3 regions of the Ensifer soli genome follow, and region 2 is predicted to be linked to each of the others. Evidence: predicted binding sites of a transcription regulator. Region 2 holds the regulator's gene; each other region holds the start of a gene.
What was found. The regulator LexA, encoded in region 2, represses DNA repair genes until DNA is damaged. The targets are predictions, from matches to a motif close to TGTTCNNNNTGTGTTCNG.
Positions count from the first base shown of each region.

Region 1 (10,038 bases), on a different contig from region 2:
TGACGGCCTCGACGCTGATCATGCTGCCCGCCGCGCTGGCGTTCGACCAGCCCTGGCATCTGCCGGTGCCGGAAGCCGGCGTCATCGCCGCGATCCTGGCGCTGGCGCTGGTCTCGACTGCCTATGCCTATATCCTCTTCTTCCGCATCGTCGCCGGCGCCGGCGCGACCAATGCCTCGCTGGTCACGCTGCTGGTGCCGCCGAGCGCCATCCTGCTCGGTGCCGTCTTTCTGGGGGAACGGCTGGAAGCCCTCGACGGCCTGGGCCTCGCCCTGATCCTCTCCGGTCTCGCGATCCTCGACGGCCGACTCCTGCGCCGCCGGAGATCGAAAGACTGGCGGTCGAAAGGTTCGGGATCGAAAGGTTAACGCCGGCATGCCGGGAGGCGCGATCCCGCCCGCCTTGTCCGATTCCGGTGTTTTCACGGCACGTATCGCGGCGTAACATTAACCCGGACGCGACGGGCGTGAAGAAAATATGATGAGGCTTTTCAAAGTCAAATCAAACCCCTATATGCAGCCGCTTCGCGTGCGACGTTCACGCAGGTTGCAGTGCAGCACAGAATTTCCTTGGAGGTGCCCCGCTTTCGCCCTATGTTTTCATCGTTAACGCGAAGGAGGGCCAGTTAGTGAGACTGACGTATTCTTTGAACGTTCTCATGGTCAGTGCGGCATTCGTCTTCGTTGCGAGCATGCTTTTCGTCTGATCGCGCTTTTCGTCTGGTCGCAGTGTTGCGCCAGCGGCCATTTCATGAACGAGAGTTGACACTACCCGGAAGTCCCGATGTTTTCGCCGTGCTTCCTGGCAGATTCAGGCGGCGCGCCGGAGCCCGAGGAACCCCTGTCGAACGCACGGCTCCTTCGGGACCCGTGCGTTTTTCATGTGCGTTTCAGGCGGCGACGTCGTTGCGCGTAAGATCCGGGTCCACCTTATCGAAACCGACCAGATCGAGAACGGCGGAGACGAGCGGCGAGCGGTTCATCGAATAGACGTGGATGTCGCGGATGCCGCGGCGGGCGAGATCGACGATCTGCTCGGCGGCGATGTGGGTCGCCTCGCGCGCATGCTCGTGCGGCACGCCTTCGAGATGGCCGAGCCGCGCGATGATCGCCTCCGGCACGCGGGCGCCGCATTTTCCGGCGAAATTGCGCACCTGGGTCAAGTGGTTGATCGGCAGGACACCCGGAACGACCGGGATCGTGATGCCCGCCGCGCGCACCCGGTCGAGATAGCGCTCGAAGTCGTTGTTGTCGAAGAAGAACTGGGTCAGGGCGCGCGTCGCGCCGTTGTCGACCTTGCGCTTCAGCATATCGATATCGGCGGCGGTGTCGCGGCTTTCCGGATGCTTTTCCGGGTAGGCGGAGACCGAAACCTCGAAGGTACCGCGCTTGGTGATCGCGGAAACGAGCGCGGCGGCATTCTCGTAGCCGCCGGGAAAGGGCGTATAGGCCGTGCCGATTCCGCCCGGCGGATCGCCGCGCAGCGCGATGAAATGGCGCACGCCGAGAGCGACGAATTCGTCGATCACATGGTCGACCTCCTCCCGCGTCGCACCGACGCAGGTCAGATGCGCCGCCGTCGGCACGGCGCCCGGCGCCTGCAGCATCCGTTTCACCGTGGTCAGCGAGCGCGCCTTGGTCGAGCCGCCGGCGCCGTAGGTCACGGTCTGGAATGCCGGCCTGTAGGCGGCGAGCACGCGAACGGTTTCGAAGAGCTGCGCTTCCATCTCGTCGGATTTCGGCGGGAAATATTCGAAAGAGACCCGAAGGCCGCCGCGCTCGGCGGGATAAAGTGTCGTCAGCGCCATGATGCGTCTCCCCCTTCGGCGATCGTCGCTTCGGGGCGGGCCGCGTCCGTCTCCCGCCCGTCCCGTGCCAGCCAGACCGTGACCGTCAGCCGCGTTCCATCGTCCGGCTCCGGTCTCAGATGAATGAAATTCTCGACGGAAAGGCTGGCGCGCGCCAGCCAGTCCGTCATCGTCTGCTCGCCGAAGCCGAGACGGATATGCTGGTGCTCGTCGCGCAGATGGTCGAGGCCGTGCGGCGCGAGGTCGATGATCGCCAACCGGCCACCGGGGGCGAGCATCCGCGACGCCTCGCCGATCGCCACGTCCGGCTCCTCGAGGAAATGCAGAACCTGGTGGATCACAACGAGATCGAAAGTCTGTCCGTCGAGCGGCAGGTTGAAGATGTCGCCGTGGCGGATCGACGCCTTGGTGATGCCGGCACGATCCAGATTGGCGCGGGCGACCGCGAGCATGTCGCGGCTGGCATCGACGCCGACGCCCCGGCGGTAAAGCCCCTCGAGCAGCTGGAGGATCCGGCCGGTGCCCGTGCCGAGATCGAGCAGGCCGTCGACGGGTTCGTCGCCGAGGAGTTCGAGCAGCGCCGCCTCGACCGCCTCGTCGCTGACATGGTGGCGCCGCATCACATCCCAGTCGGCGGCATTGCGGCTGAAATAGGCCTGCGCCCGCTCGGCCCGGGCGACTTTTAGCGACTGCAGCCGCTCGCGGTCGCGGGCCAGCACCGGATCGGCCACACTCGCCGCCGCAAGCGCATGACGCACCAGCGCGACACCGGCGCCGTCGTCCTTCAGGCGGAAATAGGCCCAGGCGCCTTCCTGGTAACGGCGGACGAGATCGACCTCACCCAGCAGTTTCAGATGGCGCGAGATCCGCGGCTGCGACTGCCCGAGGATCTCCGTCATGTCCGTCACCGTCAGGTCACCGGAGGAAAGCAGCGCCAGAAGGCGCAGCCGCGTCGGCTCGCCGGCCGCCTTCAGCACGTCCACGACCTCGTCCAGACCAAGGTTCGGCTCCACGGCCATCCTGCACCTCATCAACACATAAAGATATGTTTATGTGAAATGGAATGGGGGCGCAAGCCTCGATTTGCCGTCCCTCTGCGAGGATCAGGGACTGTCTCACCCGCCAGCTTGGAAAAAGCGCTGCGACGGCCGCTCATGCAATGTCTCAGGACGCGGAATCGCTGCATGAAGAGCGGCTTAAAAGCGATATCGTACCAAGGCGATGGCGCCGAAAGCCGACTCACTTTCGCAGCTTGCCGCCGCGCGTCCTGATTGCGCGGCCTGTTTGGAGAGCCGGGTCGGTTCCGGGCAAATCCTGTAGCAGGGTGCAAACGAAATTGCCGCTGCCGACGCGGATGCCATGACACAAGCGGTATCTGACGCAGCAGACGGCCTCGAGGATGCAAGCGCTCCGATCGCCCGGCCCTGTCGCCTCGAGGATCGCGCATGATGGCGGCGACGCGGAATGAGCGTTGAAAAACGCGAACCTGGCCGCAGACACCGACGGCACGACAACACCCCACCGGTTCATCGTCCGGTGCGCTGAGTACTGAAAATCAGAACGCCTACCGCACGCCTGCCGCCGCCGTCCCGATGCCCGAAGCATGCCTCGCAAAGCGGTCGCATGTTTTGCGAGACATGGGTGGGAACAAAGGCAGGGAGCGTGAGCGGATCGGAAAGATCGTGGAGCGCGTCAGCGCGTCAGGCGCTTGTAGGTCACGCGATGCGGCTTGACGGCATCGATGCCGAGGCGGTGGATCTTGTCGGCCTCGTAGTCCTCGAAGTTGCCCTCGAACCACTCGACATGGCTGTCGCCCTCGAAGGCCAGGATATGGGTCGCCAGGCGGTCGAGGAACATGCGATCGTGGCTGATGACGATGGCGCAGCCGGCAAACTTCTCCAGTGCATCCTCGAGCGCGCCGAGCGTCTCGGTGTCGAGATCGTTGGTCGGCTCGTCGAGCAGCAGGACATTGCCGCCGGATTTCAGCATCTTCGCCAGATGCACCCGGTTGCGCTGGCCGCCGGAGAGGCTGCCGACCTTCTGCTGCTGGTCGGTTCCCTTGAAATTGAACGCGCCGCAATAGGCCCGCGAATTCATTTCGAATTTGCCGAGCTTGACCACCTCGGCCCCGCCGGAAATCTCCTCCCAGACCGTCTTGTCGGGATTGAGCGCGTCGCGGCTCTGGTCGACATAGCTCAGCTGCACCGTCTCGCCGACCCGGATCGAGCCGGAGTCGGGCTTTTCCTGGCCGGTGATCATGCGGAAGAGCGTCGTCTTGCCGGCGCCGTTCGGGCCGATGACGCCGATAATGCCGCCCGGCGGCAGTTTCAGCGAAAGACCGTCGATGAGCAGACGATCACCGTAGCCCTTGCTCACGCCCTCCATCTCGATGACGACCTGGCCGAGCCGTTCGCTCACCGGGATGACGATCTGCGCCTCGCCCGGCCGCTGCTGCTCGGCCGCGGCGACCAGTTCGTCATAGGCCTTGATGCGCGCCTTGGACTTCGCCTGGCGGGCGCGGGGGCTCGACGACATCCATTCGCGTTCGCGCGACAGCGCCTTCTGGCGGGAGGCTTCCTCCCGGCCTTCCTGCTGCATGCGCTTGGCCTTTGCCTGCAGATAGGCGGTGTAGTTGCCCTCGTAGGGAATGCCGCGGCCGCGGTCGAGCTCGAGGATCCAGCCGGTGACGTTGTCGAGGAAGTAGCGGTCGTGGGTGATCATCAGGACGGAGCCCGGATAATCGCGCAGGTGCTTTTCGAGCCAGGCGATCGTCTCGGCGTCGAGATGGTTGGTCGGCTCGTCGAGCAGCAGCAGGTCGGGCTGCGACAGGAGAAGACGGCAGAGCGCGACGCGGCGGCGCTCGCCACCGGAAAGGCTGGTCACGTCGGAATCGCCGGGCGGGCAGCGCAGCGCCTCCATGGCCATTTCGACCTGGCTTTCGAGATCCCAGAGGTTCTGGCTGTCGATGACGTCCTGAAGCCGGGCGCCCTCGTCCGCCGTCTCGTCGGAATAGTTCATCATCAGTTCGTTGTAGCGCTCGAGGATCGCGGTCTTCTTTGCAACCCCTTCCATCACGTTCTCGAACACGGTCTTGTTCGGATCGAGCTTCGGCTCCTGCTCCAGATAGCCGAGCGTCGCGCCGTCGGCGAGCCAGGCCTCGCCGGTATATTCCTTGTCGAGCCCGGCCATGATCTTCAGGATGGTCGACTTGCCGGCGCCGTTCGGGCCGAGAATGCCGATCTTGGCGTCCGGATAGAACGACAGATGGACGTTCTCGAGGATCTTCTTATTGCCGTAGGACTTGTTCAAGCCCGACATGTGATAGATGAACTGGCGTGCCATGGAAGAGCTGCTCCGGGAGGGGAAATGTGCCCGCTATGTAGGCGAATTATCCCGCCGGGGCAACGAGGAAAGCCGGGCGCGCGCCCCGCGCCTCACTGCAGACCGGCAGCGTCGACGACACCCTCCAGGCAGGTGCCCCTGGTCTGCGCGGATGCGAGGATCAATTCGGCCATGTCTCCCTCAAGACCGCCCTCGCCGCCGAGCCCGATCGTCATGCCCGTGATGACCGTGCGGCTGCCGTCTCGGGCGCAGCGCAGGCGGATGCGCGTGCCGGCCCCGTCCCCGAACGCCTCGGCGAAAGCCGCCGCCACCTCCTCCTGCCGGACCGACATTCCCAGACGGCTTTCGAACAGCGCCCTCACGGGAGAGGCGTTCAGCCGGTCGAGGAAAGCGATCTGCCGGGCGAAATAGGCCTCCGGCGACAGGGGCTGGCAGGTGCCGCTTGCCAGCCACTGGTGGCGGTCGAGCCCGGAACGGATCCCCGGCATGACGGTTGCGAGACGTTCCGCCGTTGCCTTCGAGAGGTCCACCGCCGGAAGCTCGAGCCAGCGTCCGCGGCGATCCGTGCGGCGCAGATCGGCGGAGACGCCGCAGAAACGTTTCTTCACCGGCCAGAGACCATGCAGGGTAAAATGGCGCGCGTCGAACCTTTCTGCCGTCTGCTCGCGACATTCCGGTCGTTTCGCCCGGGTCTCGCAGAAGCCGGGCAACCAGCTGACGGAAAAGACCGTGCGCGTCGCAAGCAAGGGAGGCATGACCGGCGCGACGGGGTCACGCGCTCCGGATGGACGGGCGAAGGCAAGGCATGCGAAGATGAGAAGCACTGCTGCTTTCCATGCCATGACCAGTTCCTTCATTTGGAACGAAACAAGAATATAAAAAGACAGAATGCCGAACAAATCAACCATAAAATGCAGTCACGCATTTCTTTCGCCTGTTTTCGCGCCTTGTCTTTGCAGCCGGAGGCGGTCATGGTCGACCTGAGGAGAACCGAATGGACTGGCAGCTCGATCATCTCGACGGTGCGACCGGCGCAAGGCTCGCCGTTCGCACGCGAACCGCGCGAGGCGAAGTCCGCGCCATCCTGATCCTCTGCCACGGGCTCGCCGAGCATTCCGGACGCTATGCGCGCTTCGCCGAGGCGATGGCCGGCGCCGGTCTTGCCGTCTACGCCTTCGATCACCGTGGCCACGGCGCGACGACCGCGGCGGATGCGCCGCGTGGCCGCTTTTCGGCGTCGGACGGCCCCGCAAGGCTGGTGAAGGATCTCGGCAGCGTGAGAGAGTGGGCAGCCGGCAGGCATCCTGCCTGTCCGGTGATCCTGTTCGGCCATTCGATGGGCGGGCTGATCGCCCTTTATGCGGCCGAGGAAGAGCCCGCCGCCTATGACGGCCTCGCGGTGTGGAATTCCAACCTCGACCTCGGGCTTGGCGGCCATGCCGCGCGCGCGCTTCTTGGCATCGAGCGGATGCTCAAGGGGTCGGATGTGCCGAGCACGCTTCTTCCGGCCCTCACCTTCCATGCCTGGGGCCGCGCCATCAAGGGCGCGCGAACCCCTTCGGACTGGCTGTCGCGCGACACCGCCGAAGTCGACGCCTATCGCGCCGATCCCCTCTGCGGCTTCGATGCCAGCATTTCCCTCTGGCTCGACGTCGTCCATCTCGGCCTTCAGGGCGGACGACGCGACCGGCTTGCCCGACTGCCGCCGACCCTGCCGGTGCATCTCGTCGGCGGCACCGGCGATCCTTCCACCGACAACGGCAGGGCGCTGAACTGGCTGGCGCTGCGGATGCGCGACACGGGGCTGCGCGACGTGACCTGCACCCTCTATCCGGGCATGCGCCATGAGACGCTGAACGAGATCGGCCGTGAACAGGCGACCAGCGACTTTCGCCGCTGGTGCGACGGCGTCATCGACAACAGCCGGAGCCGGGCGGAAAGAAGAGCCGGCTGACGGTCAGCCGCGCAGATGCGCAGTCTGCTGATAGATGTTGGTGGAGCGCGCGCCGGAACGGCAATAGCCGAGCATCGGGCGCGGCAGCGTGTCCAGCGCGTCGATCATCTCGCTGACGGCGGCGGCGGTGACGCCCATCGGGCCGACGGGAATATGCGCGATCTCGATGCCGAGTTCGCCGGCCCGGGCGGCAATGTCGGCAAAGGCCGGCTGGTCCGGGCTTTCCCCGTCCGGGCGATGACAGACGATCGACTTGAAACCCTGCGCTTTGACCTCGTCGAGATCGGCAACGGAAATCTGGCCGGAGACCGAGTAATCGTCGTCGACGGGGCGGATGTCCATTGCCGTTCCTTTCACGAAGAAGCCGTATCGCGCAAAGGTTTAGGCCCGCCCTGCCCGGGCGTCAATGCCAAAGCGCAAGGGACGCGGCGCCGCGATCACCGCCATGGACCGTCCTGCAGCGTCTCGGCTCCGAAGGCGAAAGCGAGCCCGTAGCGGACCGTTTCGCCCGGCGCGAGGGCGACGAGCTCCCCTTGCGCGGCGAGTTCGCTGCGCGACGCGATCCGATGGGACGCGGGTTCGATGCTGACGACATCCGCATCGCCGCGCTGCAGGCGCCACATCTGCAGGAAGGGCAGCGTCGCCGTGTCGAAGCGAAGGTGCAGCCAGCGCCCGCCGAGTATCGCGAAGGGCCCGAGCGACAGCGCCGCCCAACCGGCAATGGCCGCCGGCCGCGCGTCGAACAGCGCCAATCCGCGCTCGCCCTCGCCGAATCGCCATGGAAGCTGGCCCTCCGGCATCATGGCGCCGCGAAAGGCGGTGTCCGCGTCGAAAAGCCGCCCGCCGAGATTGAGGTGGTACATGACCATCGGCGCGAAGGGGGTCGCACCGGTGTTGCGGAGGCAGTCGGAGAGGCCGATCGCCTCCGCACCGGAATGGCGGTCGTAGCGCCGGGAGACACGGGCCCTGCCACCATCGGCAAGGGGGACCTCGACCTCGGCCGCGAAGGTGTCGCCGGATCGGTCGGCGCGGATGCCGGAGGCGGGCGTCCCCGCCATCGACCCGTGCAGCGGATACCGTCCGCCATCGGGCACGCCGTCGAACGGCTCGGGATGGCGGATGTGGTCTGGCCCGCAGGTGAAGAGGAACCCGGCCAGCGCATGGTCGATGCGCGCGTCACCGTTCGGCGGGATCGCAGGACCGGGGTTCAGCGCCACACACTCGACGGCGAGGCGGCCGATGTCGAACGCGGACGTCGCGTCGAGATCGGCCCGAACGTCTCCGCAGCTCATCGTGAACGCCATGATCCCCTTCTCCCCAAAGCCTTGCCGGTCAGCGCGGCCGAAGCGTCGACACGGAGCGAATTTTCGCATGCGATCAATCGATTGGAAATATGCCGATGGCAGCGATCTGTCGGAGAAGTGCCGCTTGTCGGCAAGCCGCGCGCCGCCGGCCGGCGGCGGTTAGGGATTTGTTCACCCTGCCTTGCGATTTTTCACAATGCCGTCCCATTTGGCCGATAGGCCGCTTCAGAGTTTCACGACGAAAAGGTATGCCGTGGCGCCCGTCCTCAAAGCCGTTCTTCCCTTCCTGGCCGCCGCCGGCGCGGTCCTGTTTTCCGTTGCCCCGGGCGAGGCGCAGGAGGGCGGATATCCACGCGACGTGGTCCTGGTCACCCCCGACGGCCGCGTGCTCGATTTCATTCCCGAGGACGGCGAACTGCAGGCGGTGACCGACCGCCGCGGCCGCACGGTGCTGGTAGATGGCTGGGGCAACGTCGTCGCCACCGCCGTGCCGGCGGACGGATACCGGAGCGAACGGCGGCGCTCGCGGCCGAACGACGTCTATCGCGGCCCGGCCTACGAGGAACGCCCGCTTTACGACGACGGTTTCGGCGGTGAGGTCACGGGATCGCTGCCCGAATTCCGCGATGTCGTGCCGCAGGGCGTCGAACGCGGACAATTGCCGGAGGGCGGCTACGACCCGAACGACATGGCGGCGATCGATCCGAACGATACACCCGCGATCGAGACGCCGCGCGCCGACAGCCTGCCGAAAGCAAATCCGATCACCGCGAAATCCCGCAACGAGATCGTCGCGTTGCAGGTCTTTCTCGATCGCGAGGGCTTCTCGCCGGGCGTGATCGACGGCAAGGCCGGCGGGAACGTGACGAAGGCGATCGAGGCCTTCCAGAAAGCGACCGGGGAGACCCTCGACCCGAACGACACGGAGGCGATCCTCGAGCGCCTGCGGCTGAACGGCGGCCTGCCGATCACCAATTACACGATCACCGCGGCGGACGCGGCCGGCCCCTATGTCGCCGAGATCCCCGACGATTACGCACACAAGGCACAGCTGACGCACCTGTCCTTCACCTCGACGACGGAGATGCTCGCCGAGCGCTTCCACATGGACGAGGCCTTCCTGAAGGAGTTCAATCCCGGCGTCGATTTCACCGTGCCCGGCACGATCATCAAGGTCGTGGTCCCCGGGGGGAACCGCTCGGGCAGCGTGGCGCGCATCGTCGCCGACAAGGGGCGCAAGCAGGTCTTCGCCTATGATGCCGCCGGCGGCCTGATCGCCGCCTATCCGGCAAGCATCGGGTCGGCCGACACGCCCTCGCCCTCCGGCATCGTCACCGTCGACCGGATCGCGCTCGATCCCGGCTACACCTACAATCCGAAGATCAACTTCAAGCAGGGCAACAACGACAAGGTCCTGACCATTCCTCCGGGGCCGAACGGGCCGGTGGGGACGGTCTGGATCGCCCTTTCGAAACCGACCTACGGCATCCACGGCACGCCGGAGCCCTCGAAGATCGGCAAGACCCAGAGCCATGGCTGCATCCGCCTGACCAACTGGGACGCGACCGAACTGGCGAAGATGGTCACACCCGGCGTCACGGTCGAGTTCGTCGACTGAGCCGCCTCCGTCC
Region 1 is NZ_JBHFEI010000003.1:337,791-347,828, reverse strand. Features, by position in the region: gene ACEVQ6_RS06520 (DMT family transporter) at 1-368, shown strand, start outside; gene metF (methylenetetrahydrofolate reductase [NAD(P)H]) at 890-1,807, opposite strand; gene ACEVQ6_RS06510 (ArsR/SmtB family transcription factor) at 1,798-2,826, opposite strand; gene ettA (energy-dependent translational throttle protein EttA) at 3,500-5,149, opposite strand; gene ACEVQ6_RS06500 (ribonuclease T2 family protein) at 5,242-5,991, opposite strand; gene ACEVQ6_RS06495 (alpha/beta fold hydrolase) at 6,144-7,103, shown strand; gene ACEVQ6_RS06490 (TIGR01244 family sulfur transferase) at 7,107-7,445, opposite strand; gene ACEVQ6_RS06485 (DUF4432 family protein) at 7,541-8,407, opposite strand; gene ACEVQ6_RS06480 (L,D-transpeptidase family protein) at 8,604-10,025, shown strand.
Region 1: ACEVQ6_RS06500 (ribonuclease T2 family protein) is a predicted target of LexA. The motif match lies at 6,008-6,025, and genes of this name have one in related genera.

Region 2 (10,038 bases):
AAGACACTCGCCGAGGCCCGCAGCGCCGACCTCGAGGCCGCCAAGATCCGCATCGAGTACAACGCGCTCCATGATCACCTGACGGGCCTGCCGAACCGGCGCTATCTCGACCAGCGGCTGGCCGATCCCGATGCCCGCCATTCCGGCGTGCTCCACATCGACCTCGACCGCTTCAAGCAGATCAACGACACGCTCGGCCACAAGGCCGGCGATGTGATGCTGGTTCACACGGCGACATTGCTGCGCTCCTTCGCCACGGCCGGCGACTTCGTGGCCCGCATCGGCGGCGACGAGTTCGTCTTTCTCTGTGGTGCCGAACGCAGCGAGGAGGATATGGCCCGCGTCTCCGGCGACCTTGTCGAGGCGCTGCGCCAGCCGGTCGCCTACAAGTCCCATATGTGCCGGTTCGGCGCGAGCATCGGCATCGCCTCCGCCGCCACGTCGGGGACGGACGCCAAGCAGATGCTCGTCAATGCCGACATCGCGCTCTACCGGGCAAAGAGCCTCGGGCGCAACCGCTACGCCTTCTTCTCGAGGGAGATCCAGGCACAGATCCTGCACTCGAAGCGCATGGCGGACGACATCCTCGACGGGCTGGACGCCGGCGAGTTCATTCCCTTCTACCAGCCCCAGTTCGACGCCCGCACACTCGCGATCAGCGGCGTCGAGACCCTGGTGCGCTGGCGCCATCCGGTGAAGGGATTGCTGACGCCCGACCGTTTCCTGAACGTCGCCGAGGAGATCGGCGCGCTCGCCACGATCGACCGCAAGATCGTCGAGCAGGCCCATCGCGACTTCCGCTCCTGGCAGGCGCGCGGCCTGCGCATCCCGCGCTTCTCCGTCAACGTCTCGTCACGGCGCCTGCGTGAGGCGGACATCGCCGAAACCATGGGTTCGCTCGGCATCGAGCCGGGCACGCTGTCGTTCGAACTGCTGGAATCGATCTTCCTCGACGATCTCGAGGACACGGCGATCGAAACGGTCGCGGCGCTGAAACAGCTCGGCATCGACATCGAGATCGATGACTTCGGTACCGGCCACGCGTCGATCGTCAGCCTGCTGCGGCTCAGCCCGTCGCGTCTGAAGATTGATCGCGCCCTGGTCAATCCGATCGTCATCGGTCCGGACCAGCGCCAGCTCGTCTCATCCATCATCGAGATCGGCCACTCGCTCGGCATCGAGGTCGTGGCGGAGGGCGTCGAAACGCTCGAACATGCGCAGATCCTGCGCGGCATGCATTGCGACGCGCTGCAGGGCTATGCGCTCGGCAGGCCGATGTCGAAGGCCGACCTCGAACGCTTCGCCCATGCCCACCGTCCCCTGGATCTCGATGCGCCGCTGACGCCGAGGGGACTCGGACGCATCGCCTGACGGGACGGTGTCGACGACATGCGCGGACGATCCCGGCGGGCGGCCCAGCCGGGATCTCTTGCCGTCAGCCTCAGGAGGCGTTCTGGATCTGCGCCACGGCGTCGCCGAGCAACTCCACCATCTTCAGCCGGATCTGGTCCTCGCTGATCGACACGCCGGCCGCATCGAAATCGGCCTTGACCTTGCGCACCACGTCCTCATGGCCGACCTCCTCGAAATCGGCGGCGACCACCTCGCGCGCATAGGCGTCGGCATCGGCCTTGCCGAGCAGGCCGGCGGCCCAGAGCCCGAGCAGCTTGTTGCGCCGGGCCTCCGCCTTGAACCTCAGTTCCTCGTCCAGCGCGAACTTAGACTCGAAGGCCTTCTCGCGATCGCTCATGTTCGTCATGTGATGTCTCCTCGTCCTGCCCGAACCCTGCTGGGCACGTGAAAGCAGCCCCATAAACCAAAAGCCGGCGGCAAGCGCAATGCATCCCCGCGCAGGCCCGCCATTTCGCCGCAATGCGGATGCAGGGTCGCGCCTGCGCGGGCGCGTCCCGTATTTCCGGGGACGGGTCCGTCAGGCCGATTGTGAATTCCTTTCATTTCGGATATGGACCCGGTTGGACAAACCATCAGGCGTTGCCCAAGAACGCCTGCAACAAAGAGACACAACAGATGAACCGTCGCCGCCGTATCTATGAGGGCAAGGCAAAGATCCTTTACGAGGGTCCTGAACCGGGAACTCTGATCCAGTTCTTCAAGGACGACGCCACGGCCTTCAATGCGAAGAAGCACGAGGTCATCGACGGCAAGGGCGTTCTCAACAACCGCATCTCCGAATATATCTTCACCCATCTGAACAAGATCGGCATTCCGACGCATTTCATCCGCCGGCTCAACATGCGCGAGCAGCTGATCAAGGAAGTGGAGATCATTCCGCTCGAGATCGTGGTGCGCAACGTCGCCGCCGGCTCCCTGGCCAAGCGCCTCGGCATCGAGGAAGGCATGGTGCTGCCGCGCTCGATTATCGAATTCTACTACAAGGCCGACCAGCTCGACGATCCGATGGTCTCCGAGGAACACATCACCGCCTTCGGCTGGGCGAGCCCGCAGGAACTCGACGACATCATGGCGCTCGCCATCCGGATCAACGATTTCCTCTCCGGCCTCTTCCTCGGCGTCGGCATCCAGCTCGTCGACTTCAAGATCGAATGCGGACGCCTTTTCGAGGGCGACATGATGCGCATCATCCTCGCCGACGAGATCTCGCCGGACAGCTGCCGGCTCTGGGATGTCGAGACGAAGGAAAAGATGGACAAGGACCGGTTCCGCCGGGACCTCGGCGGCCTCGTCGAGGCCTACCAGGAAGTCGCGCGCCGGCTCGGCATCATGAACGAAAACGAACCGCCCCGTGGCTCCGGCCCGGTGCTGGTCAAGTAGCAGATCGGAGACGGCAAGCGTGATCAAGGCGCGTGTAACGGTGACGCTGAAGAACGGCGTGCTCGACCCGCAGGGCAAGGCGATCGAGGGCGCGCTCGGCGCGCTCGGCTTCGGCGGTATCGGCCAGGTCCGCCAGGGCAAGGTTTTCGATCTGGAGATCGATTCCGCCGACCGGGCGGCCGCGGAAGCGAACATCAAGACGATGTGCGAAAAACTTCTCGCCAACACGGTGATCGAGAACTACAGCATCTCGCTCGCCTGACGGCGACATCGCAGTCAGGTCGCAAGGACGCCGCTGCCGCAAGGTTTCAACCGTGGCCGCGATGCAAACCGCCCCATGGCAGATCGACTGCGCGGGGCCACTCTTGAAGGTCGAGCCTCCGCCATGAAATCAGCCGTCGTCCAGCTTCCCGGATTGAACCGCGATCGCGACATGATCGCGGCCCTGACGAAAATCTCGGGGAAAGCGCCGGTGACGATCTGGCAAACCGAAACAGAGATCCCGGACGTCGACCTGATCGTCATACCAGGCGGCTTTTCCTACGGCGACTACCTTCGCTGCGGGGCGATCGCCGCGCGGATGCCGGTCATGCACGCGATCCGCGCCAGGGCCGAGAAGGGCGTCCGGGTGCTCGGCGTCTGCAACGGCTTCCAGATCCTGCTCGAGGCCGGCCTCCTGCCTGGCGCCCTGATGCGCAACGCCTCGCTGAAATTCGTCTGCCGCGAGGTCCGCCTTGAAGTCGCCAATGCGGCGACTGCTTTCACACGCGGCTATGCGAACGGTCAGGTCATCCGCTGCCCCGTCGCCCATCACGACGGCAACTACTTCGCCGACGACGCGACGCTCCGGGCGATCGAGGACAGGGGGCAGGTCGTGTTCCGCTACGCCGAAGGCACCAATCCGAACGGCTCGATCAACGACATCGCCGGCGTGATCAACGCGGCCGGCAATGTGCTGGGCATGATGCCCCATCCGGAGAACCTGATCGAGGCGGCCCATGGCGGCGCGGACGGGCGCGCCCTGTTCGAATCCGCGGTGGGTTTGGTCGCTGCCTGACGACACCGGGAGCCTGCCCATGCCAGCCCTGACCGCCATGCCTGCGCTTCGCCGGCGTGTCTTTATCCGCCTCGCCGCGATCGTCACCCTCGCGGCAGGCCTTGCCGGCTGCCAGTCTTCCTCCGCGCCGCCTGCGCCGACGCATGACACGGGCGCGCTGACGACGATGGAGCGCATCGCCCTCGGTGCCAACCGGTGCTGGTTCAAGTCCAGGGACCCGGCCTTCGCCGCCTATCGGCTGGCACCGGAACTGAACTCCTTTTCGGGCCGGCCGCGCATCCTGATCGTGCCGCGCAACACGCCGGAATCGCGCCCGCTCGCCGTGGTTCAGGCGGAGGGACAGCCGGCGCGGCTGCAGGCTTTCGGCCCCCTCTTCACCGAAAGCCAGGGCGCGCGCATGAGCGCGGACATCCGCCGCTGGGCCGGCGGATCATCATCCTGTGGATGAACGGTAAACCTTTAGAAATCGAACGGCTTGCATGCCGTCCCGTCTTGAAACAGGTTTGCAATCGGGCAAATCTGCGCGCACGTTCGACGGGGGAACGGCCATGGCAGTGACGATATATTATGATGCGCGATCGGCGACCTGCCGCAAGGTGCTGAAGCTGATCCGGGAGACCGGGGTCGATCCGACGGTGATCGAATACGAGAAGACCCCGCCCGGCCGGGAAGAACTCGTCGCCCTCATTCTTGCGCTCGATGCCCTGCCACGTACGCTTCTGCGCAAGAAGGAAAAGCTCTATCACGATCTCGGGCTCGACGACGAAAGCCTCAGCGACCGGGAACTGATCGATGCGATGCTCGAAAACCCCTCCCTGATCGAGCGACCGATCGTCATCGGCCCAAAGGGCATTCGCCTCTGTCGCCCGCGCGAACGGGTCTTTGAGATCCTGTAACGCCAGCTTGCTGCCCGTCGTCGCGGCGATGGCACGGCGTCCCAATCCGCAGCCGGTCAGTTGTAGCGGCGTATGAGACCGACGAGTTTGCCCTGGATCTTGACCCGGTCGGGACCGAAAATCCGGGTTTCGTAAGCGGGATTTGCGGCCTCCAGCGCGATGGAGGCCCCTTTGCGCCTGAACCGTTTCAGCGTCGCTTCCTCATCATCGACAAGAGCGACGACGATCTCCCCCGGATTGGCGGAAGAGGCGTTGCGGATGATCACCGTATCCCCGTCGAGAATGCCGGCCTCGATCATGGAATCACCGCGCACTTCCAGCGCGTAATGATCGCCGGTGCCAATCATCTCGACGGGCACGGAAATGTCGTGAGTGTTGTTCTGTATTGCCGAGATCGGCACTCCTGCCGCAATGCGTCCCATGACGGGTACGGATACGGTATCGCGCACGGGTGCTTTCACAGTGGCCGTGGCCGATGCCGCCGGCTTGCCGAGGCTGCCCTCGATCACGCTCGGCGAGAAGCCGCGCCGCTGGGCGAGGCTCGGTGTGTATGCCTCCGGCAGCTTGATGACCTCCAGCGCCCGCGCCCTGTTCGGCAACCGCCTGATAAAGCCTCTCTCCTCAAGTGCTGTGATGAGACGATGAATTCCGGATTTCGACGCGAGATCGAGAGCGTTTTTCATCTCGTCGAAAGAGGGCGGCACGCCCGATTCCTTCATCCGCTCATGGATGAAAAGCAACAGTTCCTGTTGTTTGCGTGTCAGCACGGTATCACCCAGAATCTCGAAACAAACCCAGAACGGACCGTATCTGTTCGCACTGTGTTCCACAAGCCTTGGGTGTAAATTATTTTTTGGAAGTGGCGGCTGGAGGCGCGGAAGATAATCCGGAATGGAATTCAGAGATAAATGGGAACGAAATCGGCTTCGCTTCGTGGATTTTTCAGTGTTTTTTGGCTGAAAACAGGAGTTACCAATGCGCCAATTGGTAAGGCTATTCTTGTCCATTCCAGCGTAAATATTATCCTACTGAAAACATTCAGGTAATTGAGGACCATCGATCACATGAAGCCTGCTATTTGAGAGGATGGGGGACCTTATTGGGGACCTTCGCCTCTTCTAAATCTCCTCATCTGCCTCTCTAACATTTCGGGCACCGTTGGATGACGAGAGGTTGAAATTTTTCCATCAGATATCATATATTCATTGTAATTCTCATTGATTCTCTTTACCAAATTAGCTGCGGCAAGCTGTTTTTTATTGTGAAATTCCATATCTTCTGGAAAGCCACTATCGGGTCTATAATCTGTATTGATTAATTAGCCCCCCCCAATGATGACCAAAGACTATCCCAAAGCGGCCAATACTTTAGATCAAAATTACCTTCCATGATGTACTGATTATCTATGCCCAATAACTCTAGTATTTTTACATATACGTCTGTCGGAATTCTATTTGAGCCCGATAGGTAATTTTGAAGCGATCGGTACGGAAGGCCGATGTCCGCACTGAGAGATTTCATAGATCGCTTTCTCTCCTTCATCATTCTTTTGATACCGGCGACAATGCGGTCGTTGTAGTCGTCCATTCACTGTGCACCCATTTAGGTGCATTTTGACTAAATCATATCACCTGATTTGGCGCAAAATGCACGAGATCCGTTACTCAATTACGTTTGCGATTGTCGGCTCCTCCGAACTCTACCTCGCTGTTCGAGCAGGCTTCGTCAATCAGGGCACCTCGTTGAACAAGTGGTGTATCGCAAATGGTGTAACCCGGCAAACAGCCGAGAAAGCCCTGCGGAGGGAGCGACGCGGCTCCGCATCTGTTCGACTTTCAGGTGAACTTATTGCGGCAGCGGGGATTCGTTCTGCACCGGATGCAATACTTAAATGAGCGTTTGGATCACTTCCGTAGAATTTGGCGAAACTTGCGGTATTCATCGACGCGTAGCCAATCGTATCTGCAAGCAATTTTATGAGGGTAGAAAGTCGACTTGGCGTCATTGTGCACTTGAAGTCCAGATATGCCATGGTCGCGGCGGCCGCTCCGGCATCCAGGACCAGGTCAAGGTTTCCAGCCTTCCACCGCACCTCCAAGACCGTTTAAAGACCCTTCAAACTGCCGACGAGGCCTCCTTGAACCTTCGCCTCGGCGACGAGGCGGCGCGACTGGAACGCGGCTGGAAATACGAAATCATCAAAGGCGCCGTTGCGCACCCCAAGGTCATCGCCGAGCGTAAAGCCGAGATCGACAAGCTTCATGGCGAACAGAAATACGACTGGACAGGCCATATGCGCCGGCTCACCAGAACCACGCTTTATAGCTGGATCGATATTTGCGAGAACGAAGGCATTCACGGCCTCGCCCAGAAGGTGCGGGGCGACAAGGGCGAAAAGAGAGCCCTGATCAATCGGACATGGATGCAGACGGTTCCCTTTGACGAGATCGCCAAGGAAACCATTGCCGAGGACATCGTCCAGTTCATTCGCGGGCTGATCGTCAAGGGGACGACGCGCAAGCTGATCCGGTTCCTTGCCGCCGATGAGCTGCGCCGCATCACGGCCGCCTACGGCTATGTCGTGACCGACGAGGCGGTCGCCGCCAGGCTCTTCAACATTCCGGACGCGCTCGTCTCGGCGGAGGCGCGTTTCAAGGCGGTCTCCCGGCACAATTTCGACCGCAAGGCCAGCGAGGACGACAAGCCCCGCATCCGCCGCACGATCGCCGGCCTTCAGCCGATGGAGATCGTCGTCATGGACGTGCACCATATCAATGTGATGGTGCGCCGGGACAACGGCACGGCCGCCAGCCCGAAATTCGTCGGCTTCCATGATGTCGCGACGAACCGCGTCTTCGGCGGGCTCGTTTTCATGGACGAGCGCGGTGGCGTCCGAAACGTCGACGTGATCGAAGAATTCAAGCGCATGTGCCAGGATCCGGCCTACGGCATGCCTCAGAAGCTCTATTGCGACAACGGATCGGAATACGGCTTCGCCGACCATCTGGAAGACGCCCTGAAGCTGAACTGCCGCGTCACACCGTTTACGCAGGAAGAGCGCGCCCGCGTCATCCGCGCCAAGCCCTACAACGCATCGGCCAAGGTGATCAAAGGTTTCTTCCGGCAGATGAACCAGCAGTACTTCCGGCACATTCCCGGCTGGATCGATGACAATCGCATGAACCCGAAGCGGCGGGAGCTCGGCAAGCCGATGCCGCCCTTCGAAGGCGGGTTCGACGCATTCAGCAAGATGGTGTTCCAGCTTCTCCAGACCTACGAGCAACTGCCCCAGACGGGCGCGTTGGCCGGCAAGTCACCGGCGCAAGTGTTCGACAGCCATGTGAAGGCTGGATGGGCGGCGACCCTGATCGAAGACAGCCAGTTCTATATGGCCTTCGCCAAGCCGGAGCGCCGCAAGCTGACCAAGCATGCCTTCAGCCTCGGCGGTCGGCTCTGGACCGGCCCGGAACTCGACCGATGCTTTGAGCCGACCGTGATCGTCCATGTACCTGCCTATCATGGCTTCAACGAATTGCTCGTGGAGACTGTCCAGGGCGAACGAATCGGGTGGGCCACCGGATCGCGCGTTCATCTATGACGATCCGCGTGGCGCGCAGACAAGCGCCTCGCGTGACAAGGAGCGCAAGCGGGCTTTGCGCGAGATGCAGCGTTCCGTGCCGGACATCGACGTTCTGGGCAAGCTGATCGAGATTGGCGAGAGCGCAGCAACCGTCGTTCCGAACGCGCCTGCCGCGCTGATCTCGGTGGATGTCGACGGTGGCAGCGGCCGTGCCATCGTACCTACGCGGTCGGCAAAAACAACCCGTCAACAGTGGGAAAAGAGCAGCGCCGGATTGATGAGGACCGCTCTCGGTTTGTCAACTCTATTCATGGAGGTGGCATATGACCACGCTCGTCAGAACGACCATTCCGACGAAAGAGCACTTTGCCGAGATCGGCTCGGTAAAACGAATTCGCGACGGTATCACCTATACCTTGAAGCTCGGGTGGCCGACCCGCGTCATCGCGTCGGCGGGATACGGCAAGACGACGGCGCTTTTCTATCTCGCCGAGGAATTCGAGGGTGTCTACTGCAACGTCGGCCATGCGCACAAGCAGGTCGCCGATATGTACCGCATGCCGATCAGGGCGAGCGGCCATGCGCCCCAGGCTGCATATGGCCGGGACCTGTTTGACGAAGTCATATGGTGACTGCGGCCGCGCGATCACTTCTCCTTTGACGAGAAAAAGCGCCGACTCGTCATCGTGGACGAGGCGCAGACGTTGGAAGCGACCGCGCTCCGGGAACTCCTGAACATTCAGGAGACCTGCGAATTTGCGTTGATTATCAGCGGCAACGGCGAGCGCATCGCCAAGACCAAGTTCGACAAGGGCGCCTGGGAGCAGATCGACACGCGTGTCGGGATGGATATCACCCTGCCCGGCCTGAACCGCGAAGACTGCCAGATGATCGGCGCGACCTATGGCGTCGAGGGAATGGATGCTTACAACACCATATCCAACTTCGGCACACGCACCAGCGTGAGATTGCTCGCTCGCCTGCTCGACAACGCCAGGTCGCTCACCGCCAAGGGCGGCGCGATCCGGCTGAAACATATCGAAACCGTCATCAACGGAAATCCGAAACTCGGATCGCTGTTGCTCTTGAAGCCAGAACCGGCCTGACCGGCCGCGTCCCGACACTACCACGCCTGAAACACAATGTTCTCCGCGCATCTGTGTGGCGTAGTGCGGAGCTATGCCCGAAGGAGACCTTGAAATGGCAATCGTGAGAACAGTAGAGTATAGTGACGTATCCAGTCTTCTCGATGAATTGAACAACCAGAGCAGCATGCTCAAGGCGCTCAGCACAATGCTCGAATGCTCGATGCGTGATCGCATTAATTTTTTCCCCGAGCTTATAAGCGAGGGTGTTTACATGATTCTCGAACGAAATTGCGCCATGCTCGACTTCGTTTCCACGAGCATCGGCGATGAGCTCAATGGCATGAGGGCAGCCAAACTCAAGGTGCTCGACATCGACACAGTGGCCGCAGCGTGCGGCGTTCCTTATTTGGTCGCTCTGAGCGTCGTCAGCTTCGCAACCGGTATCCCGCAGCGATACTTGGAAGCAAAGGGAGAGCCGGCATGAGCTCCCGCCTCCGCCCCTGCCTGACAAACTATGAAGATCAGTCTGTCGCGATCCACATCGAGAATGTCGAGCGCCGGCTTCGGCTGATGTGCCGCGCGATGCAGCATTGCGTCGGGCACGAGGAAGACAATGTCAGTTCG
Region 2 is NZ_JBHFEI010000015.1:588-10,625, reverse strand. Features, by position in the region: gene ACEVQ6_RS19225 (sensor domain-containing protein) at 1-1,371, shown strand, start outside; gene ACEVQ6_RS19220 (DUF1476 domain-containing protein) at 1,442-1,759, opposite strand; gene purC (phosphoribosylaminoimidazolesuccinocarboxamide synthase) at 2,029-2,793, shown strand; gene purS (phosphoribosylformylglycinamidine synthase subunit PurS) at 2,813-3,055, shown strand; gene purQ (phosphoribosylformylglycinamidine synthase subunit PurQ) at 3,179-3,850, shown strand; gene ACEVQ6_RS19200 (hypothetical protein) at 3,888-4,298, shown strand; gene arsC (arsenate reductase (glutaredoxin)) at 4,399-4,746, shown strand; gene lexA (transcriptional repressor LexA) at 4,803-5,513, opposite strand; gene ACEVQ6_RS19185 (helix-turn-helix domain-containing protein) at 6,061-6,288, opposite strand; gene ACEVQ6_RS19180 (hypothetical protein) at 6,884-8,344, shown strand; gene ACEVQ6_RS19175 (hypothetical protein) at 8,650-8,958, shown strand; gene ACEVQ6_RS19170 (hypothetical protein) at 9,013-9,432, shown strand; gene ACEVQ6_RS19165 (hypothetical protein) at 9,527-9,898, shown strand; gene ACEVQ6_RS19160 (hypothetical protein) at 9,895-10,038, shown strand, end outside.

Region 3 (10,038 bases), on a different contig from region 2:
CCGCCTTCGCCCGCAGCAGGAAATGCATCTTGCGCACGGCGAAATAGTGGAAGTTGAAGCTCAGGTCGGGCGTGACGAAGGGGTTCGGCGCCTGCTCGTGCGGCAGCACGATGTTGAGCCCGATCGAGGGCGCACCGACATCGGCGGCGCCCCGGTTGCCGGCCTCCATCACCCCCGGCCCGCCGCCGGTGACGACGACATATTCGCTGAAGCCGGAAAGACGGGCATGTTCCGAACAGAGCCGGGCGAACTTTCGGGCCTCCTCGTAATAGACCGAGGCGTCCATCAGGTTCCTGCGCTGCGTCTCGTTCTTCGCCGCCCAGGCGTCCTTGCCGGGTTCCGGAATGCGGGCGCCGCCGAACATGACGACGGTCGACTTGATGCCGTGCTCGGCGAGCATCATCTCGGTCTTTAAAAGTTCGAGCTGGAGACGGATCGGCCGCAACTCTTCGCGGCAGAGGAACTCCTCGTCGGTATAGGCGAGCCGGTAGCTCGGCGACACCGACTGCGGCGTCGGCGGCACGCCGGCGGCGCGGTTGCGGTCGTGCTCGCTGGTGGCGAGCGCATCCCAGACCCCGTCCTTGCGCCTCAGGTTCCGCTTCTTCATCCGTGCCATCGCGTCCAACTTTCCCGGTGCCCCGAAAGCCTCTTCAACTTTGCGGGCCTATGCTCTACAGGGGTGAAACGATAGAGGCCGAAGTTTAAGGAATTCCGATGACGAGCCATGATCTCTCCAGCCTGTCGCAGACGATCGAGACCGCCTTCGACACCCGCGACGCGGTCAATGTCTCGACCCGGGGCGAGGTGCGCGACGCGGTCGAGACCGCGCTGAACCTGCTCGACAGCGGCAAGGCGCGCGTTGCCGAGAGAGGCGCCGACGGCAGCTGGACGGTTCATCAGTGGCTGAAGAAGGCCGTCCTCCTGTCCTTCCGCCTCAACCCGATGGAGATCGTCAAGGGCGGCCCCGGCGACGCGTCCTGGTGGGACAAGGTGCCCTCGAAGTTCGACGGCTGGAGCACCAACGAGTTCGAGCGCGCCGGCTTCCGCGCCGTTCCGGGCGCGATCGTCCGCCGCTCGGCCTTCATCGCGCCGAACGCGATCCTGATGCCGTCCTTCGTCAATCTCGGCGCCCATGTCGGCGAGGGGACGATGGTCGACACCTGGGCGACCGTCGGCTCCTGCGCCCAGATCGGCGCCCATGTGCACCTCTCCGGCGGCGTCGGCATCGGCGGCGTCCTGGAGCCGATGCAGGCAGGACCGACGATCATCGAGGACAACTGCTTCATCGGCGCCCGCTCGGAGGTCGTCGAGGGCTGCATCGTGCGCGAGGGCTCGGTGCTCGGCATGGGCGTCTTCATCGGCAAGTCGACCAGGATCGTCGACCGCGCCACCGGCGAGATCACCTATGGCGAGGTGCCCCCCTATTCCGTCGTCGTCGCAGGCTCCCTGCCCGGCAAGCCCTTCCCGAACGGCGAGCCGGGACCGAGCCTCTATTGCGCCGTCATCGTCAAGCGCGTCGACGAGAAGACGCGCTCGAAGACCGGCATCAACGAGCTGCTGCGGGACTGACGGCGTGGCGGCGGGGCCCGGATCGGCGGAGATGCTCCGCCTGTTCTTCCACCCCGCCGGGCGCATCGGCCGCCAGCTCTTCACGCTCCTGTGGCTGTTCTGGCTGGCGGTGCTCTTCGCCAATGTCGCCCTCGTCGCCGCCAACGAGGCGAACGAGGTGCGGCTCGTCGGCTACACGCTGCTGCTCTTCGTCACCTCGCTCGCCGGCACCGCCTCGCTTCTGACCGCGACGCTGAAGCGCCTGCGCGATGTCGGCCTGCCGCCCGTGCTTCTCATCGCGCTCTTCATCCCCGTGGCGGCGCCGCTTCTCGTCGGCACCCTCTGCCTCTGGCCCGGACGGCCGGAGGACGGCTGACACGGCCGAGGCCGCGTGACACCGGGCCGGCGATCGGCTACACCTCGAAAACACCATGATGGCCTGCCCCCGATGACCCGAACCGATCCCGCCGACATCCTCGCCCGCCTGATCCGCTGCCCGTCCGTCACGCCCGCCGAGGGCGGCGCGCTCGCGGTGCTCGCCGAGGTGCTGGAACCGCTCGGCTTCTCCGTCGCGCGGATGACGGCCTCGGAGGAAGGCACGCCCGACATCGAGAACCTCTACGCCCGGCTCGGGACGGAGGGGCCGCACCTGATGTTCGCCGGCCACACCGACGTCGTGCCGCCCGGCAATGTCGAACGCTGGACGCATGATCCCTTCGCCGCCACGATCGCCGACGGGCAGATGTACGGGCGCGGCGCGGTCGACATGAAGGGGGGCATCGCCTGCTTCGCCGCCGCCGTCGCCCGCCATGTCGAGAGGCACGGGCCGCCGCCGGGATCGATCTCCTTCCTGATCACCGGCGACGAGGAAGGCCCCGCCGTCAACGGCACCGTCAAGCTCCTCGAATGGGCGGCGGAAAAGGGCGAGCGCTGGGATGCGGCGCTCGTCGGCGAGCCAACCAATCCGGCGGCGCTTGGCGACATGATCAAGACCGGCCGGCGCGGCTCGCTCTCCGGTCGCATCACGGTCGAGGGCATCCAGGGCCATGCCGCCTATCCGCATCTCGCCGACAATCCGGTGCGCGGCATCCTGCAACTGACGCAGGCGCTGATGCATCCGCCCTTCGATGCGGGCACGGCCGATTTCCAACCCTCCAACCTGGAGGTGACGACGATCGACACCGGCAATCCGGCCGTCAACGTCATCCCGGCCAAGGCGACCGCCGCCTTCAACATCCGCTTCAACGACAGCTGGACCGCCGACAGCCTGAAGGCGGAGATCCTGTCGCGCCTCGAGCGGGCGGCGGCCGAGGGAAGCCTTAGGCCCGGCCGGAAGCCGGTCGACTGGGCGATCGCCTGGAGCGAGCGGCCGAGCCATGTCTTCCTCACCCGCAACGATGCGCTGACCGCATCGCTCTCCGGCGCAATCGAGGCGGTGACCGGCCGCGTGCCGGCGCTGTCGACCACCGGCGGCACCTCGGATGCGCGCTTCATCAAGGATTACTGCCCGGTGGTCGAGTTCGGCCTGGTCGGCCAGACCATGCACATGGTCGACGAGCGCGTCGCGCTTGCCGATCTGGAAACGCTGACGGCGATCTACGAGGCCTTCCTTCAGCGCTGGTTCGGTGTTCATGCCGCAGATTGACAGCGTGCTGGACTATTGCCGGGGGCTCTGGCAGCTGATCCTCGCCGACGAGCGCGGCTTCGAGAGGCTCGACATGACGGCGCTCGGCGTCTGGCGCTCGTTCCTCGCCTTCCTCTGGTGCCTGCCGGCCTCGGCGGTCGGCTGGGCATCCTGGCGGATGTATTATCTCGACGGCATGCCGTCCGGGGCCGTCACCGGTCCGCTTTTCTTCGCAAAACTTCTTCTGATCGACCTGTCCGTATGGCTGCTGCCGCTGCTGCTGACCGGACTTTTGTCGCTGCTCCTGGACTTTTCCGCCGCCTTCGGCGCCATCGTCATCACCACCAACTGGCTGATGGTCCCCCTTTCCTATGCCATTGCTGTGCCGACCGCCGTGGCGCTGGTCATTCCGCCGACAGAGCCGCTCGCGGCCCTTCTGTCGCTTGTCGTCCTGGCCGGCTCCTGTGCCGCCCTGTTCCGGCTGATGCGGACGGTCACGGGCGGTCAGACACTTCTTGCAGCTGCGATCACGATCGTCTTCGTCGTCCCTCCGCTGATGCTTGTCTCGCTCCTGCGCGGCTGGCTCGGCGTGATGCCGGGCTGACGGCCGATCCTCAGTAGTCGACCTGCAGGAAATAGAGGCCGCAGGGCGGCGCCACGGGTCCGCAGGCCTTGCGGTCACGCGCCGCAAGGGCGGCGCGCACGTCGTCCGCCGTCCACTTGCCCTGCCCGACGAGCTTCAGCGTTCCGGCGAAGGAACGAATCTGGTTGTGCAGGAAGCTCTGGGCCGAGGCGCGGATCTCGATCAGGTCGCCGCTGCGGCCGACATCCAGCCGGTCAAGCGTGCGCACCGGGCTTGCCGCTTGGCAATGCGCGGAGCGGAACGTCGTGAAGTCATGGTGGCCGACGAGCACCTGGGCGGCGGCATGCATCGCCTCCGCATCCATCGGCTGCGCCACCCACCAGGCACGGTCGCGCTCGACGGTGAGCGGCGCGGGGCGCGACAGGATGCGATAGAGATAGTGGCGGCGCAGGGCCGAGAAACGCGCATCGAAATCGGGCGCGGCTTCCGCGGCATCGACGATCGCCACCCGTTCGCCGGCCTGCATGAGATGGGCGTTCAGCGCGTTGCGCAGCGTCTCCGGCTTCCAGGCCCGGGAAAGGTCGAGATGGGCGACCTGCCCGAGCGCATGCACGCCGGAATCGGTGCGGCCGGCGCCGCGCAGCGACACGGTTTCGCCGGTCAGCGCGAGCACCGCCGCCTCGATCGCGCCCTGCACGGAGGCGCCGTTGGTCTGGCGCTGCCAGCCGACATAGTCCGTGCCGTCATATTCGACGGTCAGGCGGAAGCGGGGCATTCAGGCGAGCCTCGTGCCGGGCGCGACCGGCGTGCCGCGCAGGAAATCACCGGCCGCGAGTGCCTTGCCGCCCGCCTTCTGCAGCGTCAGCAGGCGAACCGCACCGGCACCGCAGGCAACGACCAGCCCCTCGCCGGGCAGCACCGCGCCCGCAACGCCGTCACCCTCCGCACGCGCGGAGCGGAGCACCTTGACGCGTTCGGCGCGGCCATGAACAGTGAGCTCGAACCAGGCGCCCGGCGAAGGCGACAGGCCGCGAATGTGATTGTGGACCTCGGCGGCGGAGCGGGAAAAGTCGATCCGCGTCTCGTCCTTGCCGATCTTGGCGGCATAGAGCACACCCTCCTCCGGCTGGGGGGTGAGCGGCAGGTCGCCCGCCGCGAGCTTTTCCATCGCCTCGCGCAGCAGCGTCGCCCCGGCCTGCATCAGCCGGTCGTGCAGGTCGCCGGCGGTCATGTCGGCCGAAATCGGCACGACCCGCGTCAACGCGACCGGGCCGGTGTCGAGCCCCTTGTCCATCTTCATCACCATCATGCCGGTCTCGGCATCGCCGGCCATGATCGCGCGCTGGATCGGTGCCGCACCGCGCCAGCGCGGCAGCAGCGAGGCGTGGCCGTTGTAGCAGCCGAGGCGGGTGCCGTTCAGGATCGCCTCGGGCAAGAGCAGGCCGTAGGCGACGACGACCGCGACATCCGCATCGAGGTCGCGGAAGGCGGCACGGTCCGCCTCATCACGGAAATTGACCGGCGTCAGCACGGGAATGCCGAGCAGCTCGGCGGCCTGGTGCACCGGCGACTTGGTGAGGTCCAGGCCGCGCCGCCCGGCAGGACGCGGCGGCTGGGTGTAGACCGCCACGACCTTGTGGCCGGCCTCGACCAGGGCGGCGAGCGACGGCACGGAAAAGGCCGGCGTACCCATGAAGATGATCCTCAGCGCCATCGTCGACGGCCTCCCGCTTCGATTGCCCGTATGGGGCAGGCCTCAAGCGCCTGAAGCGTGTCGCGATCTTTCAGATCCGCTCGCCCGCTTCAGGTCTTTGTTTTTACCAATGTCTTTTGGCAAGACCGCTGCGCCGCTTTGCGAAACACGCGTTAGCGGGCGCGGGCCGCCTTGGTGAACTTGCGGACCACCATGTCGCGCTTCAGCCGCGAGATATGGTCGATGAACAGGACGCCGTTCAGATGGTCGATCTCGTGCTGGAGGCAGGTCGCGAGCAGGCCGTCGGCCTCGACGCTGTGTTCGGCCCCCGTCTCGTCGAGATAGCGCAGGGTGATGCCGGCCGGGCGCTCCACCTCGGCATAATAGTCGGGGATCGACAGGCAGCCTTCCTCGTAGACGGAGCGGGCATCGGTCGTTGACAGGATCTCCGGATTGATGAAGACCTGCGGCGCCTTCGGCTCGCCTTCCTTGGCAAGGTCGATCACCAGCAGGCGCCGGGGCACGCCGACCTGGATCGCCGCGAGCCCGATGCCGGGCGCGTCGTACATCGTCTCCAGCATGTCGGCGGCGAGCGCCTTCACCTCCGCGTCGATCCGCTCGACGGGAGCGGACACCTGGCGCAGCACGGGATCGGGAAGGATGATGAGCGGCTTGATCGTCATTCCGGCTCCTTAGCCGATCTCGCCGCGCGTGGGAATTCGCAACCGCGGCTTTTTTTGCCGCTCACGGGCGCACGTCCTGCGACCCGCCACGGATGTTCATGGTTTGATCTCGATTTTCCCGTCGAAGACTGCTAGGCTCGTCTCATGTCCGATCTTGCCCTCCTTCTTGACCGAACGCTTCTCGTCGTCGGCGGCCATGCCGTCAGCACCGGCGCAGCCCTCCTTGCCGCGCTCGGCGTGCTGCTGCTTCTCGCCGGCATCGGCGCGCTCCGGCGGCGCGCGGGCGGCTCCCGGATCGACGCGATGCTGGCGCAGCAGGCCGAGTTGCAGGGCCGGCTCGCCGCGCTTGCCGAGGTTTTTGGCGCGCGCCAGTCGGAGCTGAACCGTTCGATCGGCGAACGGCTCGACGGCATGAGCGCCCATCTCGGCCAGTCGATGCACGAGCAGACCCGCGCCACCCACGACAATCTGAGGCGCCTGCAGGAGCGGCTCGCCGTCATCGACAACGCGCAGACCAATATCCAGGCGCTTGCCCGCGACATGGCCGGCCTGCAGGCGATCCTTGCCAACAAGCAGGCGCGCGGCGCCTTCGGCCAGTCGCGCATGGAGGCGATCATCGCCGACGGCCTGCCGATCGGCGCTTACGGTTTCCAGCAGCCGCTGTCGAACGGCACCCGTCCGGATTGCCTAATCCGCATGCCGAACGGCCAGCCGCCGCTGGTGATCGACGCGAAATTCCCGTTGGAGGCCTGGAACCGGATGCGCGAGGCGCGCGAGCCGGACGGGATCCGGGCGGCGCAGCAGCAGTTCCGCCGCGACATGGACGTGCATATCCGCGATGTCGCGACGAAATATCTGCTGCCCGGCGAAACGCAGGAGACGGCCTTCCTCTTCGTGCCCTCCGAATCCGTCTTCGCCGATCTCCACGAGCATTTCGAGCCGCTGATCCTGAAGGCACAGCGCGCCCGCATCGTCATCGTCTCGCCCTCGCTCCTGATGCTCGCCGTCTCGCTGATCCAGTCGATGATGCGCGACCAGCGCATGCGCGAGCAGGCACACCTGATCCAGGCCGAGGTGGCGCGGCTTTCGGAGGACCTGGCGCGGCTCGACGAGAGGGTGCGCAAGCTCGGCGGCCATTTCGCCGCCGCGCAGAAGGATGTCGACGAGATCCTCGTTACCACCACCAAACTGAAGCGCCACGGCGCGCGGATCGCGGCGCTCGAACCCGATGATGGCGAGGCACCGCCGCCGCGCGCCGAGGCCAGAGACCCGCGCGCGCCGTTGAAGCTTCGGGTGGTTGACGAGGACTGATCGGCCCGTCACTGTCCGCCGCGACCCACACGCGGATACGGAAGCCCCCATGATCACTGTCTTCGGCTCCATCAACATGGACCTCATCGCCAACACGCCCCGGCTGCCGAAGCCGGGCGAGACGCTGGCCGGCACCGGCTTTTCCACCGCCGCCGGCGGCAAGGGCGCCAACCAGGCGCTGGCGGCGACCAGGGCAGGCGCGCGCGTCGCCATGGTCGGCGCGGTCGGAGGGGATGCCTTCGCCGAGGGCGCCCTGGCGCTGATGCGAGAGGCTGGCACCGACCTTGCCGGCGTGCGCCGCGTCGGGGCCCCGACCGGCACCGCCCATATCCTCGTCGGCGGCGACGGCGAGAACGTCATCATCGTCGTCGCCAGCGCCAACGGCCTGGTCGACGCGGCGGACGCGGAACGGGCCGTTGCGGCGCTGACGCCGTCCGACACGATCATGCTGCAGCTCGAAGTGCCGGCCGAAGCGGTCGAGGCGGCGCTCTCCGCCGCCCGCCGCGCCGGCGTGCGCTCGATCATCAACATCGCGCCGCTGACGCCGGAGGCGGCCCGCCTTGGACGCCTCGCCGACATCGTCATCGCCAACGAGACCGAGTTCGAACTGCTGGCCGGACGGCAGGACCTCGACGCCGCTTCGCGCCGGGCGGCGATGCAGGCGCTGCACGACGAGACCGGGCGCACCGTCATCGTCACGCTCGGCGCGGACGGGGCGATCGCCATCCATGAGGGCGACGTCATCACCGCCGCCGGGCTTGCGATCGAACCGGTCGACACGGTCGGCGCCGGCGACACGTTCTGCGGCTATCTCGCCGCCGGCCTCGATGCCGGGCTCGACTTCGCCCAGGCGCTGAGGCGCGCCGCCGTTGCCGGCTCGCTCGCCTGCCTGAAGCCGGGCGCGCAGCCGGCGATCCCGCTTTCGGCGGATGTCGACGCGGCACTTCAAGGCTGAGCCGCGATCGCGGCCCCGTCAGATCGCCGCGAGCCGCTCGGTCAAGAGGTCGAAGAACCCCTGGTCGTCGATGAAGCGCATGACCCGGGCGTTTTTCGGCCGGTCGGTGACGTGCCACCAGTCGACGACCGTCATGCCGAGCGTCAGCGGCGAGGCGGTCTCGATCTCGACATTGCAGTCGCGGCCCTGAAACAGCTCCGGCTTCAGCAGGTAGGCGATCACGGTCGGGTCGTGCAGCGGCCCGCCGTCGGACCCGTATTTCTCCACGTCGAAACGCTCGAAGAATTCGAGCATTTCGGCGAGCGCCAGCGCCGGCTTCGAGCCGAGCGCGCGGATCTTCGCCACCCGGGTCTTCAGCGTCAGCACGCGATGGGTGAGATCGAGCGGCATCATCACGATCGGGATACCGGCGGCAAGCACCCTGGCCGCCGCCTCCGGATCGACATAGACGTTGAATTCGGCCGCCGGCGTGATGTTGCCGCCCTCGAAGAAACCGCCGCCCATCATCACCAGTTCGCGAATGCGCGCCGCAATGTCGGGCGCCTTTTCCAGCGCGAGCGCGATGTTGGTCAGGGGCCCGAGCGTGCAGAGCGTCACCGTTCCCTCCGGTTCGCGCCTCAGCGTCTCGACGATGAAATCGACGGCATGACCCTCGGCGAGCGGCATCGAAGGCTCGGCAAGCTCCGGGCCGTCGAGCCCCGTCTTGCCATGCACGTGCTCGGCAGTCACCAGCGGGCGGGCGAGCGGCCGGTCGGCGCCGGCGAAGACCCGGACGTCGGTGCGTCCGCACAGTTCGCAGAGGATCCGCGCATTGCGCGCGGTCAGCGCCAGCGGCACGTTGCCGGCAACGGTGGTGATACCGAGAATGTCGAGCTCCGCCCGGCTGCCGAAGGCGAGCATGATGGCGGCGGCGTCGTCCTGCCCCGGGTCTGTGTCGATGATGATCTTGCGGGGCGCGGCCATGTCCTGTCCTTCCTGGGTCTCTCGGCGCGCGACTATGATTTCAACCGCCCGATTGCGCAAGCGGCTTGCGATCGCTGCCGCGCGTCACCATATTGGCGCCGCCGGATGCTGCAGCGCGGGTCCGGAAACGGTCGCTTGGTTTGGCAAGGACGTGACGATGAGCCGGATGACGCCCTTCAGCAGCCCCCTTCTCGTGGGCTTCGACGCCATGGAAAAGACCCTCGAGCGCATTGCCAAGGGCAGCGACGGCTACCCTCCCTACAATATCGAGCGCATCCGGGCGGACCTGTCGCGGGGACTGCCGGAAAAACTCAGGATCACGCTCGCCGTCGCCGGTTTCTCCGAGGACGAGCTAGAGGTGACGACCGAGGAGAACCAGCTCGTCATCCGCGGGCGCCAGAGCGATGCCGGCGAGCGGGACTATCTGCATCGCGGCATCGCCGCGCGCCAGTTCCAGCGCATGTTCGTGCTGGCCGACGGCATGGAAGTGCTCGGCGCCGAGCTTCGCAACGGCCTTCTCTCTGTCGATCTCGTCCGTCCCGAGCCGTCGCGCATGGTGAAGAAAATTAACATTTCCGTCCCAGAGTAGGCCCATCGGCGGGGCAGATCCCGCCGGCTGCCACGGAGCGAGACTCATGGGATTGAAGGATGTCACCGCACCTTGTTCAAAGCGGGACC
Region 3 is NZ_JBHFEI010000001.1:445,217-455,254, forward strand. Features, by position in the region: gene ACEVQ6_RS01990 (LOG family protein) at 1-616, opposite strand, end outside; gene dapD (2,3,4,5-tetrahydropyridine-2,6-dicarboxylate N-succinyltransferase) at 715-1,569, shown strand; gene ACEVQ6_RS02000 (DUF805 domain-containing protein) at 1,601-1,924, shown strand; gene dapE (succinyl-diaminopimelate desuccinylase) at 1,997-3,193, shown strand; gene ACEVQ6_RS02010 (hypothetical protein) at 3,180-3,776, shown strand; gene truA (tRNA pseudouridine(38-40) synthase TruA) at 3,787-4,530, opposite strand; gene fmt (methionyl-tRNA formyltransferase) at 4,531-5,469, opposite strand; gene def (peptide deformylase) at 5,622-6,131, opposite strand; gene ACEVQ6_RS02030 (DNA recombination protein RmuC) at 6,276-7,442, shown strand; gene ACEVQ6_RS02035 (ribokinase) at 7,492-8,397, shown strand; gene ACEVQ6_RS02040 (nucleoside hydrolase) at 8,416-9,360, opposite strand; gene ACEVQ6_RS02045 (Hsp20 family protein) at 9,518-9,949, shown strand; gene ACEVQ6_RS02050 (BQ00720 family protein) at 9,996-10,038, shown strand, end outside.
Region 3: ACEVQ6_RS02030 (DNA recombination protein RmuC) is a predicted target of LexA. The motif match lies at 6,225-6,242, and genes of this name have one in related genera.